Regions from separate parts of the Mucilaginibacter terrae genome, predicted to be linked through region 1. Evidence: riboswitches for the same ligand, from Rfam matches in the RefSeq annotation. Region 1 holds a riboswitch; the other holds the start of a gene.
What was found. Region 1 has a riboswitch for S-adenosylmethionine ahead of QE417_RS19945 (O-acetylhomoserine aminocarboxypropyltransferase/cysteine synthase family protein). Riboswitches for the same ligand answer to the same signal wherever they lie in the genome.
Positions count from the first base shown of each region.

Region 2: it holds a riboswitch for S-adenosylmethionine, as region 1 does, so the genes downstream of both, metH (methionine synthase) here and QE417_RS19945 (O-acetylhomoserine aminocarboxypropyltransferase/cysteine synthase family protein) in region 1, are expected to answer to the same signal.

Region 1 is NZ_JAVLVU010000001.1:4,648,072-4,656,804, forward strand. Features, by position in the region: gene QE417_RS19940 (homoserine O-acetyltransferase family protein) at 1-870, opposite strand, end outside; gene QE417_RS19945 (O-acetylhomoserine aminocarboxypropyltransferase/cysteine synthase family protein) at 1,057-2,391, opposite strand; SAM riboswitch class I at 2,656-2,772, opposite strand; gene QE417_RS19950 (TraB/GumN family protein) at 2,979-6,491, shown strand; gene QE417_RS19955 (hypothetical protein) at 6,501-7,010, opposite strand; gene QE417_RS19960 (RecQ family ATP-dependent DNA helicase) at 7,121-8,733, shown strand, end outside.
Region 2 is NZ_JAVLVU010000001.1:3,760,380-3,769,112, reverse strand. Features, by position in the region: gene QE417_RS16040 (acyltransferase family protein) at 1-1,333, opposite strand, end outside; gene QE417_RS16035 (Bax inhibitor-1/YccA family protein) at 1,608-2,345, shown strand; gene QE417_RS16030 (OmpW/AlkL family protein) at 2,504-3,184, shown strand; SAM riboswitch class I at 3,292-3,404, shown strand; gene metH (methionine synthase) at 3,557-7,231, shown strand; gene QE417_RS16020 (four helix bundle protein) at 7,272-7,625, shown strand; gene metF (methylenetetrahydrofolate reductase [NAD(P)H]) at 7,650-8,606, shown strand; gene QE417_RS16010 (hypothetical protein) at 8,671-8,733, shown strand, end outside.

The sequences.
Region 1 (8,733 bases):
AATATCAGATTTAATGCCAATAACCAGCGTTTGTGCCTTAATGGTGCTCAGCGCCTTCTCCAACCCGCCACGGTTGCGGCCGGCATGGTGCGAATCCATGGCCTTGGTTAAGTACCAGTAGCTGTAGGCATTAAAACGGTTCACCAGTTTATCGCCCTGGTAACTTTGGTAGCTCGATGCGCGGTAACCATCGGTAATGTTATCATCATCCTCATGCTGGCGAATATTGTAGGCTTTATAACCACGATAAGAGAGTAGGGCCATGCTGCGTGCCGCCTTCAAACCTGCGCTGCCGCCCTCGGGTGTGCCATTGTTAAATGTAGCATCGGCCTGTAAAGCCAGGCGTTGCGACTCGTTAAAGGCAATGCCCCATGGCGAGTGTTTGGCATTGGTGGCTATTAAAATGAGTTGTTTAATACGTTCAGGCTCAATAATGCTCCATTCCAGGGCTTGCTGTCCGCCCAGTGAGCCGCCTATCAACACGTCTATTTTATCAATACCCAAATGATTGGCCAGCAGCAAGTGGGCTTGTACCATATCGCGTATGGTAACCTGCGGAAAGTTAAGATAATAAGGCTGCCCTGTAGCCGGATTGGTGCTTAGTGGATTGGTAGAGCCATAGTTTGAACTCAATACATTGGCACAAACAATAAAATGCTCGTCGGGATTAAAAAAGTAACCCTCGCCCACAATACCCTTCCACCAGTCTAACACGTCCGAATTAGCAGTAAGCGCATGGCAAACCCACACCACATTATCTTTAGCAGCATTTAGCTTACCGTAAGTGTGATAACCAATATCCAAACCTTCGAGCTGTGCGCCCGATTCTAATTCAACTGTGCCGTTATACCGGTAGTATTGTGTACTCATTTTAAATTCTGAAAGCCCCCTCGCTATGCAATTTCATTAAGTTAAGAGTATAAGAAGGTGGTCTGTGGGTACACAGACCACGGCGTGCCAGCCGATGCCTGTGTCCTCACAGGCATCTTTTCCTTAACTTAATAACATTGTCTCTTTTGTAGGGAAAACTTTACTATTAATCAATTAAAAACTATATCAGTTCAGTTCGGCCAATGCGGCTTCCTGTTGTTTAACTTTTTCAAAAGCCTGTTCAAAATCGGCTTTAATATCATCAATATGTTCAATACCCACGGCCACGCGCAGTAGGGTAGGCGTTACACCTGCCGATGCCTGCTCGGCTGCCGAAAGCTGTTGGTGAGTAGTAGCTGCTGGCTGTATAATAAGTGTTTTGGCATCGCCTACGTTAGCTAAGTGGCTCACTAATTCCAATGAATCGATAAAGGCCGATGCATTTTGCTTGTCACCTTTTAGCTCGAACGACAGCACCGCGCCGAAGCCATTTTTTAAATACTTTTTAGCCAGCGTATGGTGAGGAGATGATGGTAAGCCCGGGTAGTTTACTTTTTCTACCTGCGGGTGCTGCTCTAACCAGGTTGCCAGTTCTAATGTATTATCCACATGGCGTTGCACACGCAACGATAAGGTTTCCAAACCCTGAATTAACAGGAATGAGTTGAACGGCGACTGCGATGCACCAAAATCGCGCAAACCTTCAACCCGTGCACGTATAATATACTGGATGTTGCCAAACGGCCCGTTCACGCCAAACACGTCCGAAAAAACTAATCCGTGGTAGCCTTCGGATGGTTGGGTAAATTGCGGATACTTGCCATTGCCCCAGTTGTAATTTCCCCCATCAACTATTACACCGCCAATACTGGTGCCATGGCCGCCTATCCATTTGGTAGCGCTCTCTACCACCACATGCGCCCCATGTTCCAGCGGACGGAATAAATAACCGCCTGCGCCAAAAGTGTTATCAACAATTAAAGGCAAATCATACTTACGGGCTAATGCCGCTATCTGTTCAAAATCGGGGATGTTAAAACCGGGGTTGCCAATGGTTTCAAGGTATATGGCTTTGGTTTTATCGTCGATGAGTTGCTCTATGCTATCGGCATGGTCGTTTTTGGCAAAACGGGCCTCGATGCCAATGCGTTTAAAGGCAACCTTAAACTGGTTATAGGTACCGCCGTATAAAAATGGCGAGGTTACAAAGTTATCGCCTACCTGCAAAATGTTGTTAAGCGCCAAAAACTGCGCCGCCTGGCCCGATGCTGTTGCCAAAGCTGCTACACCGCCTTCTAAAGCGGTAATGCGTTTTTCAAAAACATCGGTAGTTGGGTTCATTAAACGAGTGTAAATGTTGCCAAACTCTTTTAATGCAAAAAGGTTGGCGCCGTGCTCGGCACTGTTAAATACGTATGAAGTAGTTTGATACAATGGCACCGCGCGCGATCCGGTTGTTGGATCGGCTTGCTGGCCTGCGTGTAGTTGTAGGGTTTCGAATTTTAAATTAGATGCTGACATGTTAATACGATTTAATGCTTTTGAAAACTTAGTTGCTTGGTGCTACAGGCGGAGGTAGGCTTACGCACGGGATATAGCAAGGGCCGTTGCGTAAATACACGTTACATTTTGCAGTAAATGCAAAAAATGCCTAACGTGCGGTGCCTTTAACAGCAGCAACACATGCAAATACAAGCATTGGCAGCGTTGTAAATCACAAGTGCACCCGTTGGGGCAGCAAATAAGTTGGCAGTAGTAAAGTAGTTAACTTGTTTCATGGCTATTAACTTATATCCCCCGGCCGTAATATCCAAACCGGGACAGGAATTGGCACCTTCTCCGTTCATCGGAGGGTTGCCAGCGGGTCATGGAGCCTGATCTCTCGCCGCTTCTTTATAAATCAAAACCTCAGTGAAGAGTATTTTTGATCAATGGTGTTTAAACCGTTGGTGCAAATGTAAGTGCTAATAGTTGAACTATGCAAGAATTATTTTGATTTTGTTGCAAAATGCCGCTTACGCTGCTGCAATCATATTTAAATCAGCAAAAATATTACGGCGTATTATAAATAAGTGCTATTTTTCAGCATCCTAAATAATCTGGACTATATGTTTCTGTTATCACAATTAACCGGCCGGGGTGCAAAGCTATCCTTCAACAAGCATCTGTTTGTATTTTTACTAACCCTATTGTTTTCTTTTCAGGCATTTTCGCAATCAGGCTCTAACTACAATCTGTTGTGGCGCATCAGCGGTAAAAATCTTAAAAAGCCTTCCTATTTATTAGGCACTATACATACTAAAAATAAACACGCGTTCGGGTACAGTGATTCGGTTGTGCTTGCCTTGCAAAAATGCGATGCATTTGCCCGGGAGTTACACCCTGATTCTACCGTGGCTGCGGCCTATCGGGCCAGTGCGGCCGAAGAAGACAGCAAACTCCGCAAGGCACTTTCGGCCAGCCAGTATAGTACCTTAGCCCAGCGTTTTGAAGATAAAAAAGGATACCCCATTGCCATTGCCGATGCATACGCCATTCAGGATCTATTAAAGACCGGCAAAGGTAAACCCGATGAAAAAAACACTTTTGCCGATGATTATCTGTACGGCATTGCACGTACCCTGCATAAAAACATTTACGGTCTCGAGAAATTTGACGACCAGATAGCATGGTTGAGTAACGAAGATAAAATTATAACTGCCATAGAGGCTTATGTTGATGATAAACCTTTAACTACCGGAGATGCCTTTGAAGAAAAGCTGGCAGAACTGTATGTTAAAGGTAATTTAGATAATATAAGTAAGTACCTGGAAGAAAGCAGCGCTTTGGATGCCGCATGGGTTACCCGTAATAAAAACATGCTCAATAGCATGCTGGGCGTGATGCCGCAATCATCGTTATTTACGTCCGTAGGCGTAGCGCATTTACCGGGTAAAGATGGTTTGATAGCGCTGTTACAGGCTCAGGGCTATACGGTAACACCTGTACAGTCTGCTTTTTCCGGTATCAGCTCCCAGTTTAAACCCGACCCACTGGTCTACAACTGGGCAACTTTTAACAATAAAGAAGATGGTTTCTCGATAGATATACCCGGGCTGGCCATGTTAGATGATAAGGGCGCCGGTATAAAAGCTGTCGTTTACCCCGATTTGTCTACCGGAATGGTTTACGGTGCATCGGCATTTAACATAGGCGAAAAGCAAAAGGCCGCAAACAACCTTGATGCACTTAAACAAGCGTTTGCCCGATATAAGCAAAACGTTAAAAATAAATATGCTAACGAGAAAAGCGTAACGGTTAATGGCTTACCGGGTATTCAGTTTTTACAAACCGATAGCCTGCAAACGGTGCGCATGCAATTTGTATTGGGTAACAATAAATTGTACCTCATGTACGTAGGCAACCGGCCCGATCTATATGATCAACCGTATGCCAATAAGTTTTTTAATTCGCTTAAAACGTTTAAGACGGCAGCGGCTCCTGTGCCGCAATCAACATGGATACCTTTTAACCATAGCAAAGGTGCGTTTAGTGTTTTATTGCCGGGCGAGCCGCAAGACATGCGCCGCGAAGTGCCCAACCCGGCCGATACCACCGGACCGTCTTACGTGCTGAATATGTACATGGCCAGCGATGTTAAAAATGGAAAAAACTACATTGTGCGTTATAACGATCTGCCAACCGGTATGTACATGAAAGATCTGACCACAGCTTATGAAAGCGTTTTTTCGACCTTGAAAAATAATGGCAAGCTGCTCAATAAACCAACTAAGGTGGTAAGGGATGGTGTTGAAGGGCGTGCGGTAAAAATGTTAATTAAAGATGCTTACCACGCCGACGTTGAGGTTTACATACGCGGAAACAGGCAATATATGTTGTTAAGGCAAAGCTCTGATAACAAGCCGGCTTCTCCCGATGAGTTTTTTGGTTCGTTGAGGTTTACCCCTTATGAGCCATCGCCCGAGTATATTTACAAACCTGCTGACGGTGCCTTTAGTGTCGATATGTTTACCATCCCGCGTACTATTATCGATACTGCGGAATCGACCTCATTTATATTTAATAGCACAACCACGCACGCAACCGACCCGTCGTCGGGTAATGTGTATTTGCTTGAGTACGCCAAAATAAGTCCGTATTATAAAACCCCGCACGTTGATTCGCTTTACCATACCCTTATTCATAATATGGTTAACTACACAGATACGCTGTTAAAGGTTGATACCGTAATGTTTGGTACACTTAAGGGACGCGAATTTATTACACAAAATAAAACTACACTTGATAAAAGGCGCCACCGTATATTATTTGATAACGCCAGTATGGTGTTTATGACTGGACGCATGAACAGTACCGACTATTTTACACCGGTAAGCGACCGTTTTTTTAGTTCTTACACTTCATTGAGCAAAACGCCTGCATTTGATTATGCGGCGCTCAAGGGTGAAAAAATATTGACTGACGTACGATCAACCGATACCTCGGTCGTGCGTTTGGCGCGTGGTGCTTTAAGTTACTACAAGTTTGATAAAACCGAACTGCCCCAGGTGTATGCGGCATTAAAAAAGATTTATCCTGATGATACTTTGGAGAGAGGGGTGCGTTATCGCCTTTTAGGAAATTTAGAGGACACGCACGATGCGCAAACGCTAACCGAGTTAGAAGCGCTATATAATACTCCGGGTACTGCCGATATTATCAAAATGCGTGCATTGGCTGCCATACCTTATTTAGATAAAAAGGAAGGGTATGACCTGTATTTGAAAAACCTAACCGGCAAAACCTTTGTAGCCAGTATAAATAATTACGAGTTATTCAGGCCGCTGAATGATTCATTAGAGTATACGGCTGCAAACTTTAGTAAACTATTGCCACTTTTGCCGCATCCGCAGTACCGCCACCATATTGTACGGCTGGCCAAAACCCTCATGCACGAAGACGATAAGCCGGCTTATAAACAATTGGTGAAAAGCAATTTTGCCACCCTTACCCAATATGCCGGGCAGGATTTTGACAAATATGCAACCGATACCACCGTAACGGCCTACAATACGGGCGTAGTGGCTTATATGGGTTTGATGGATGCACCCGCACCTGATAAACAACTGGTAGATCAATTGACCTCAATACTATTGAAAAGGGGACATGCCGAACCTGAAATGCTGAGCGTAGCTTTAGCACGTATTGCCAATAATTTACCTATGCCAAAGCTCATTAATGATTCGTTGCTGCGAACGCTGTACACCCGGCACGAAATTATGAATGCGTACAACAAGGTTGGTCAGCTCAGTAAGGTGCCGGTAAAATATACCACCCCTGCCGAGTTTGGCCGCGTGTGTATGTACAACTACGCAGGTGCAAATTCAGAAGATGATGAATACCCTGAAACTACCACTTTATTAGGCAACGTAACTTACAAAGGGCAAAACTATTTTGTATACAAGTTTACTTATAATTACGAAGATGAAGTAAACGAGTATATAGGCGTATATCGTCCGCAAAAGGCCGGGGCCAAACTCGATTTTAAAAATTACAACTGCTACACCGACTGGAATGCCAAAAAGAAAAACTGGCAGCAGCAGGCCATCAAAATGATTGCCGGGTGGAAGAAGCAGAAGTAATTTGTTTAACTACTTAACCGGTACGGTTGGGGTACGCTTGGTGATCTGTACCTTGCCAGCTACTTCAGGAAATAGTTGTTTCAACTGCTCGTCCGTCATGCCTCCTGCGTCAACAAAAGTCCAGGTTTTGCCCTTGTCGGTACTATTAGCCAATACGGTTGAGCTATTTGATACTTTTTTACCATTCATACTTATAACAACAGTTTGTAAAAGTGTACTGTATAAACCACTGCCTGTAGTAATAACTTTAGTTGGTTCTCCCATGGTTACGCTTTCAATTTTAACACCCTGAGATTTTACCTGTTCGAGACTTTGTTTTATAAAGCCAAGCATTTTTTCGCTGCCCCCGGCCATAGCAACCAGTTTGGGATGTGAGTATTTTACCACTGTATTATAATCACCATTCATGGTGGCCTTACCCATAAGTTGAGCCGCTGCCTTTATTTGGGCGGCTTGTTGGGCAAATGAATTAACTGCTGTAATTGTTAACAGTAGAAGGATAAGCAAGTGTTTTTTCATCTTGACTAATTTGTGTAAGTAACTGCAAGTGGTCAATATTATATATAATTATCAATAATACAACTACACCTTGTAACACAAATCCTTTATTATTGTTGCTGTTTATATACATGACCATACAGCAAATACTTCAGCATTACTGGAAACATGATACGTTCCGGCCCTTGCAGCAGCCCATTATCGATTCGGTAATGCAGGGGCGCGATACGCTGGCGCTGCTGCCTACGGGTGGAGGCAAGTCGGTTTGTTACCAGGTACCTGCCATGGCTATGGAGGGTATTTGCTTGGTTATTTCGCCGCTTGTAGCCCTCATGAAAGACCAGGTGGATAGCCTGCAGGCTAAAGGTATCGAGGCTATGTCCATCGTATCGGGCATGGGCAAGCGTGAGGTTGATATTGCGCTGGATAATTGCATTTATGGCCCGGTAAAATTTCTGTACCTCTCGCCCGAACGGCTTATGAGCGATTTAGTGCGCGAGCGCATCAAGTACATGAAGGTAAACCTCATTGCCATTGATGAGGCGCATTGTATATCACAGTGGGGATATGATTTTCGCCCGCCTTATTTGCATATAGCCGATCTTCGGCAGTTACACCCTAATGTTCCGGTATTGGCGCTTACGGCCACTGCCACAGCCGATGTGCGCGATGATATTCAGGACAAACTTCTGTTTAAAGAGCGCAACGTTTTTCAGCAAAGTTTCGAACGCAAGAACATCAGCTATCGCGTAGTAAACGAAGAAAACAAACTGCGCCGCATGTTGGATGTAGCCCGCAGTGTAAAGGGCAGCGGCATTGTATACGTGCGTAGCCGTAAAGAAACTACCGAACTGGCTAAGTTTTTTAACGACCACGGCATCCCGGCCGATTATTATCATGCCGGTTTACCTTCCGATTTGCGCACCGCCAAACAGGAGCAATGGAAAAGTAACCACATCCGCATTATTGTAGCTACTAATGCCTTCGGGATGGGGATTGACAAGCCCGACGTGCGCTTTGTGCTGCACCGCGATTTGCCCGAAAGTTTGGAGGCGTACTACCAGGAGGCCGGTCGTGCTGGTAGGGATGAGCAAAAGGCTTATGCCGTATTGCTGTATAATAATAACGACAAGCAAAAGCAGTATCATAAATTTGAGGTTAACTTTCCATCGGTTGATGAAATAAAGCAGGTTTATCATTATTTGGCCAACTTTTACCAACTGGCCTATGGGGCAGGAGAGGGGTTGAGTTTTGACCTTGACGTGGCCGATTTTTGCGGCCGCTTTAAACTCGATGCCCTTAGAACCTTAAACGCCCTCAAGTTTTTAGAACAGGGCGAATACCTGAGTTTTAACGAAAGTGTTTTTTTGCCCTCGCGCTTCGAGTTTGAGATACCGCACGAAGAGCTTTACAACTTCCAGATACAAAATGCAGCGTGGGACCCATTTATCAAAACCCTGCTGCGCTCTTACGGTGGTGCGTTTGATAATTATACCCGCATCCGCGAGTTTGATGTAGCCCGTCGTACCAACCTCAGCGTGCAGCAGGTAACCGATGCCATGCAGCAGTTGAACGATTATGGCGTACTGAGTTATTTGCCTCAAACTGATAAGCCACAGGTTACCTGGCTAAAGCCGCGCCACACCGCAGCCAACTTGTGGATAGACCGCCAATACCTGGAAACGCGCAAGGCCGTATACCTAAAAAAGATGGAAGCTATGCTGGCCTATTGCGAAACCGATAA
Region 2 (8,733 bases), 890 kb from region 1:
TTAAATTGATGTTGCGCTTTTTAAACTCTTCCCTGAATACACCTGCAAACTGGGCAGCATGACTATCACCTATCAACAAAAAGTTTTTCTTTTGCGGAATAATAGCAAGGCATTCTCCTTTATCAAAATCATTTACGTTTCTTGATATCCAGCAGTGAGGCCCATCATGCTTGCTTTTACTCTCATTTTGCATGTCTTTATAATTAGCAATGTTAACCGTGCTGTTTTTAAAAACAATGTTGTTTGCAGGCAAGTAAGCAAAACAACCGGTAAAAATTAATAAAGTAAAAGCAGCTGTTAAAATTTGCGGGTTGCTGTTATAGTTACGCGTTTCAACCAAACGGTAAGATATATATCCGCATACAACAGCTATTAACGTATACACTATAACCGATACCGGGGTTAGATCAAAACCCAGGTATTGCCCTATAACAAATACCGGCCAGTGCCACAGGTACAATGAGTATGATATTTTACCGATGAATTGCACCGCTGAAAACCTGAGTACCTTAAAATCGCAGTTGGCTACGATGATTAAAAACGTGGCCAAAACAGGCACCATAGTTTTTGTACCGGGCCAAAACATTCCGCTTTTATAAGTGAGGTAACAAAATATTATGGCGGCATACCCGGCAAGGGCTAATAGCCAACGTGCCTTAAATGCCTTAACATAGTCTTGAGCTAAAAAAGCAATACCGCCAAACAACATTTCCCACGAGCGGGTTGGCAAAAGGTAAAAAGCCGAAGTTTGATCGCGGTGGCTCCACTTAACGGCCATTACATATAGTCCCAGGGTTACCAAAATAAATACCGGCAAATGAAGCTTTTTATTACGGACTACCTTGTATAAGACTAATAGCAATACAGGGTATAACAAATAAAACTGCCACTCGGCAGATAATGACCAGGTGTGTAGTAATATATTATCGTCTGAAGCGGTGGCAAAGTAATTGGTGGTTTTCCAGTATAAAATATTTGACACAAATAATAAACTGGCTGCTGCATTACGCTGAGCGGTGCGGTAGTCGCCCGGGAAATAAATAAAAAAACAGGCAACGGTAAGCAGCAGTATTAAAAAAAGTAAAGCAGGTAATATACGTTTGAGCCGCTTTCCGTAAAAATCGGCAAATGAAAATCCTCCCTTATCAAGCCCCTTTACAATTATACGGGTCATTAAATAGCCCGAAATAACGAAGAAAACATCTACGCCTGCAAAACCACCATCAAAATAACTTACCTTATAGTGGAAAAACAATACTCCAATAATGGCAATTGCCCTCAAAGCATTAATATCGTATCTGAAATCTTTAATGGTATTAACCGGGTTGGCCATATGTTATAAGTTAAGCATAAACGCTACTAATATATCCATAAATTAAATATTTAACCCCGGCAATCAATAATCATAATACTCTAATAATAAACCTAACCTATTTTTGCTAAAATGCTAATACCTGTTCCATATAAATATATACGACTCTTTATATTTTTAAGGTAACCATAACCCTATGCAAACTAAAATAAATACACACCTTTTCACGTTGTATTATTAGTCAAAAAGGTATAATCTTGTATCATTATCTTATCAGTGTGACTAATTATTAAAAATGGAAAACAATAATTTTAATTATCAATACAAGAATGTAGTACAGCTCGATGAAAATGCTTCATCGCGTAAATTCATTGCCAATGTGTTTATGTGGATGTTTGTGGCATTGGGTGTATCTGCTTTTGTTGCTTACTTATTTGCTACCAATCAGCAATACACAAACTTACTGCTCGACCCTGTTACCGGTGGCCGCACAGGCTTGGGCACCATTGTTATGTTTGCGCCTATTGTTTTTGTAATTGCCATGTCTTTTGGCATTAACAAGTTTTCGGCACCGGTGCTTACCCTGCTGTTTCTTTTGTTTGCTGTGCTTATGGGTGCCGGTTTAAGCTTTGTGCTAATGGTGTATACCCAATCGTCGGTGGTAGGCGTGTTTATTACGGCATCGGCAGTGTTTGGCATCATGGCTGTGGCTGGTTATACTACCAACCAGGACTTGACAAAATTTGGCTCACTCATGATAATGGGCCTAATGGGCATGGTTATCGCATCATTGGTGAACATGTTTATTCAAAGCCCGGGCATGAACAAGGCTTTAAGCTATATAGGTGTGGCCGTGTTTGTGGGCTTAACCGCTTATGATGTGCAAAAGCTAAAACGCATTGGCGCAGGTTTAGAATACGGCATGGCTGATGCTAAAAAGATGGCCATTATGGGTGCATTAACCCTATACCTCGATTTTATTAACCTGTTTTTATCATTATTAAGAATATTTGGTGGCCGCCGCGGCGATTAATATTAAACCCTTACTTCAATATAACAAAGCTGCCTTTAGGGGTGGCTTTTGTTGTTTATAGGCATCAATGATGAGTATCATTCTTGTACATGCCCCCAATCAAGAATAAGGTAAATGCTGCCCGATACATTTGAAACATAATTTGATTCAACTGTATTATGAAAAATCTACTCTTATCTTTTTTGCTACTTATGGGTTTTACCAGTTTTGCTCAGCAAAAACATGAATGGAATATACGGCTTAGAGGCATAGGCGTTATACCGTCCGAAAGTGCCGAAATAGGCGTTATAGGCGGCGATGCCAAAATCAGCAACACTTTTGTACCCGAATTAGACTTTACCTACTTTTTTGCCAAAAATTTCTCGGCCGAACTTATTTTGGCAACCACCCGGCATAAGGTAAGCACGAAGGCATCAAACCTGAGTGCTATAGGCGGAGCAGCACAAGCTGATGTTGATTTGGGTAAAGTATGGCTGCTGCCTCCAACCCTAACCTTGCAATACCATTTACCAACAGGCTCATTTGTAAAACCATATATTGGTGCAGGCGCAAACTACACTATATTTTACAATGCTGATAAAGGACCCGTTGTACAGGATATATCATACCAAAACAAATTTGCCTTTGCCGCACAGCTCGGCGTTGATTTTGACATCAGCAAAAGTATGTTCATCAACCTCGATGTTAAAAAGATCTTTCTTTCAACAGATGTTTCGGTTGATGCATCTAACTTAACGCCTGCTGGCAGCCCTGCCCTGGCTCCTGTTTTAAGAAATATTAATGCCGATGTAAAAATTAACCCCTGGGTTGTTGGCATAGGACTTGGATACCGGTTTTAAGCTACATCACTTATGTATTAAGCCGTTTCATAAAATTATGAAACGGCTTTTGTGCATAATACCTCTGCTGCTATTGCAATTCACACCGTTATTTTGCAAATTTGTACCGCTTATAGAGAAAGATGGAGGGACTGGACCCTGCGAAGTCTTAGCAACCTGTACTTACAAGGTGCTACAATCTACTTAAAATCGTACTGTAAGGTTTTAAGACGGATAAGCGAGAGTCAAATTCCAACACACCGACTTTTCGATATAAGCTGTTTTAGTTAGTACTTAGTAGTAAGTACAAAGTATTAAGACTATACAGCTTTATACTTTGTATATCAATGAATATTGCTTACTACTTTTTACTTACTACTTTCTTACTAAGCAATGGACATTAGAGAACAACTACAAAAACGCATATTGATAATTGACGGCGCCATGGGTACCATGATTCAGCGCTATCAATTGACGGAGGAGGATTTTCGCGGAGAGCGTTTTAAAGATCACCCGAGTGATTTAAAAGGCAATAACGACCTTTTAAATCTTACCCGTCCTGATGTGATTAAAGCCATACATGCCGAGTACCTGGATGCCGGGGCCGACATTATTGAAACAAATACCTTCAGTACCCAGCGCATATCACTGGCCGATTACCATATGGAAGAGCTGGGTTATGAACTTAGTTTTGAGGGTGCCCGTTTAGCCCGTGAGGTTGCTGATGTTTATACCCAAAATAACCCTGATAAGCCCCGCTATGTAGCCGGTGCCGTTGGCCCAACTAACCGTACGGCCTCGTTATCTCCCGATGTAAATGACCCGGGTTACCGCGCGGTAACATTTGATAATTTGGCCGAAGCTTATTATGAGCAGATACGCGGTTTGGTTGACGGTGGATCGCACCTGTTACTTATTGAAACCATATTTGATACGCTGAATGCCAAGGCGGCTTTGTTTGCCGCACAGCGTTATGCCGAAGAAAGCGGCAAAAACCTACCCATCATGATTTCGGGTACCATTACCGATGCTTCGGGCCGCACCCTTTCGGGGCAAACGGTGGAGGCTTTCTGGAATTCGGTGCGCCACGCTAACCTACTATCGGTTGGTTTAAACTGTGCTTTGGGTGCGCGCGAAATGCGCCCCTATTTAGAGGAACTCTCTGATAAAGCCAACGTATTTATATCAGCCTATCCTAACGCCGGTTTACCTAACGAATTTGGCGCATACGACGAAACCCCGCACGAAACGGCGCACCAGGTTGACGATTTTATGCAGGCCGGACTGGTAAACATAGTAGGCGGATGCTGCGGTACTACACCCGAGCACATTAAATGTATTGCCGATCGCGCAGCCAAATATCAGCCCCGCAAAAAAGCTGAGGTAGAAACCTATATGCGCCTTAGCGGCCTGGAAGCAGTTACCGTTACCCCGCTTACCAACTTTGTAAACGTGGGTGAGCGTACCAATATCACCGGTTCGCCCAAGTTTTCGAAACTGATACTGGCCGAAAACTATGAAGAAGCCCTTACCGTTGCCCGCCAGCAGGTAGAGGGCGGTGCCCAGGTTATTGATATTAACATGGATGAGGGCATGATTGATTCGGAAGCGGTGATGGTGAAATTCCTGAACCTGGTTGCCTCCGAGCCTGACATTGCCAAGTTGCCTATCATGGTCGATTCATCGAAATGGTCGGTTATAGAGGCTGGTTTGAAATGCTTGCAAGGAAAAGGTATTGTAAATTCTATATCGCTTAAAGAAGGTGAAGAAAAGTTTAAAGAATATGCCCGCAAAATATTAAGCTATGGAGCTGCTACGGTTGTAATGGCGTTTGACGAGCAAGGCCAGGCTGATAATTATGAACGCCGGGTTGAAATATGCAAACGCTCATATGATATTTTGGTTAACGAAATTGGCTTCCCTCCCGAAGATATTATTTTCGACCCCAACATCCTTACCGTAGCCACCGGTTTAGAGGAGCATAATAATTATGCGGTAGATTTTATTAAAGCCACCCGCTGGATAAAACAAAACCTGCCCCATGCCAAAGTGAGCGGCGGGGTAAGTAATATTTCGTTCTCTTTCCGTGGTAACAATGTGGTGCGCGAGGCTATGCACTCGGCATTTTTATACCACGCCATAAAGGCGGGTATGGATATGGGCATTGTAAACGCAGGTATGCTCGAGGTTTACGAGGAAATACCTAAAGAATTGCTCGAACTGGTAGAAGACGTGTTGTTAAACCGCCGCCCCGATGCCACCGAGCGTTTGGTAGAATATGCCGACACGGTTAAAAGAAAAGGCAAAGAAATAGTACGCGACGAAGCCTGGCGCAACGAGCCGGTGCAAAAGCGACTGTCGCATGCGCTGGTTAAAGGTATTGTGGAGTACATTGATGCCGACGTGGAAGAAGCGCGGGTGCAATATGCCCGTACGCTGGAAGTAATTGAAGGCCCGCTGATGGACGGCATGAACATAGTAGGCGACCTGTTTGGAGCCGGTAAAATGTTCTTGCCACAAGTGGTAAAATCGGCCAGGGTAATGAAAAAGGCTGTAGCTTATTTACTACCGTTCATCGAAGCCGAAAAGCTATTAAATGCTGATGCCAACCAGCGCAGCAATGCCGGTAAAATATTGATGGCCACCGTTAAAGGCGATGTACATGATATTGGTAAAAACATTGTTGGCGTAGTACTGGCCTGTAACAACTTCGAGATCATTGACCTTGGGGTGATGGTGCCGGCACAAAAAATTATTGAAGCAGCCAAGGAGCATAACGTAGACATTATTGGGCTTAGCGGTTTAATTACCCCATCGCTTGATGAAATGGTACATTTTGCCAAAGAAATGGAGCGCCAAGGCTTTACCATTCCGTTAATTGTGGGCGGGGCTACTACTTCACGTATTCACGCAGCAGTGAAAATTGCGCCTAATTATTCGGGCGCAGCCATCCATGTGCTGGATGCATCGCGCAGCGTAACCGTTTGCAGCACTTTAATGAGCAAAGAAAACCGCGATGAGTATATTCAAGGTATTAAAGCCGAATACGAAAAAGCCCGTGAAGCTCACCTGAATAAACGAAACGACAAACGCTTCCTGAGTTTAGAGGAAGCCCGCGCCAATAAGTTTCAACTAAATTTAGACGGAGCGGTGGCTTGCAAACCATCATTCACCGGCACAAAGGTTTTCGAAGCTTATCCGCTGAAAGAACTGGTGCCTTATATTGATTGGACACCGTTTTTTCATACCTGGGAGCTACGCGGCAGCTATCCTAAAATATTAACCGATAAAAACGTTGGGGTTGAAGCCACCAAGCTATTTGACGATGCGAAGGCTTTATTAAATAAAGTAATTGATGAAAACCTGCTTCAAGCCAACGGCGTTATAGGTTTTTGGCCGGCTAACAGCGTGGGAGACGACATTGAGTTGTATGCTGATGAAAGCCGCACGCAATTGCTAACCCGCATACATACGCTACGCCAACAAGCCGAAAAAGCCAAAGGTGAGCCCTACTATGCCCTGTCTGACTTTATTGCACCTAAAGAAACCGGCGTGCCCGATTACTTTGGCGGCTTTGCCGTAACCACCGGTATTGGTTGTGATGAACTGGTTGCCGAATACGAGGCCGACCACGATGATTACAACAGCATCATGATCAAAGCCATAGCCGACCGCCTTGCCGAAGCCTTTGCCGAAAAAATGCATGAACTGGTTCGTCGCGAATACTGGGGTTATGCTAAAGACGAGCAATTAAGCAACGAGGACTTAATTAAGGAACAATACCAGGGCATTCGCCCGGCACCGGGCTACCCCGCTTGCCCCGAGCATACCGAAAAGGTAACGCTGTTTGATTTGCTTAAAGCTGAAGATAAAGCCCACATGCACCTTACCGAAAGCATGGCCATGCTGCCAACGGCATCAGTAAGCGGGTTCTATTTTTCGCACCCGGATAGCCGTTATTTTGGTTTGGGCAAAATTGGCAAAGACCAGATTGAGGATTATGCACAGCGTAAAAGCATGTCGGTAGAAACGGTGGAAAGATGGTTAGGGCCGAATTTGAATTATTGATGTTAGTAAAAAGTAGTAAGTACTTAGTATAAAGACTAAAATGCATAATTTCAGAGAGCTCAAAGTATGGCAAGCCGGAATTCAAATATGTAAATCTATTTATCAGGTTGCTCATATCTTTCCGGCAACAGAAAGATATGGATTAACATCTCAAATTACCAGGTCGGCGGTTTCTATCCCATCTAATATTGCAGAGGGTTGCGGCCGTAAATCAGGTAAAGAGTTTCAGCATTTCCTCAGTATTGCTTTAGGTTCAGCATACGAATTAGAAACACAAATTATTATAGCCAATGAATTAAGCTATATTCCGGACGAACAATTAAAACAACTAACCATTCAAATTACCGAGATACAGAAAATGTTAAGTGGATTAAGAAATACTCTTTCTACTTAGTACTTACTACTTTTTACTAAACCAATGAAAATCACCGATCACATAGCCAACGCACAAGGCAAAACACTTTTTTCTTTCGAACTACTGCCTCCCATTAAGGGGCAAAGCATGGATGGTATTTACAAAGCCATAGACCCATTGATGGAGTTTAAACCGCCGTTTATTGATGTGACCTCATCACGCGAGGATCTGTTTTACAAGGAAAGCCCTGATGGTATTATTCAAAAGGCAACATACCGTAAGCGCCCGGGTACGGTGGCGGTATGTGCGGCAATTCAGCATAAATATAAGGTTGATACGGTTCCGCACTTAATTTGCGGGGGCTTTACCAAAGAGGAAACCGAGTATGCGCTCATCGACTTGCAGTTTTTAGGCATTGATAATGTATTGGTACTCCGTGGAGATGCCCGCAAAACCGATTCGGGTTTTATACCAACCCCCGGCGGTCACTGCTATGCTACTGAACTGTTGGAACAGGTAACCAACATGAACAACGGTATTTATTTGCACGAGTATCAGGATTCATCGTACAAAACCGATTTTTGTATAGGCGTGGCGGCTTATCCCGAAAAACATTTTGAAGCGCCCAACCTGAAAACCGATTTCAGGTACCTCAAACAAAAGGTTGATGGCGGTGCTAAATTCATCGTTACCCAAATGTTTTTTGATAACACTAAATACAAGGCCTTTGTGAACCTTTGTCGCGAAAATGGTATTAATGTGCCTATTATTCCGGGCTTAAAACCTATTACTACTGCTAAACAACTCATCAATCTGCCCAAAATATTTCATATTGATATGCCGGAGGATTTATGTGATGCCGTGCAAGCCTGTAAAAATGATAAAGAAGTTAAAGAAGTGGGCATTGAATGGATGATTAACCAATGTAAAGAGCTGATTGATTTTGGCGTACCTGTGCTTCACTTTTATACCATGGGTAACCCCGAGCCTACCAAGCGTATTGCACAGGCTATTTTTTAACATATTGTTTGATCATATAAACATTGGCGTTATCTTCGGTGCAGGATAACGCCTTTTCTTTATCATGAAAACTTTCAGACTTTTAGTTGCGCTGCTTTTAGCTCTACCTGCAGCTATTTATGCACAA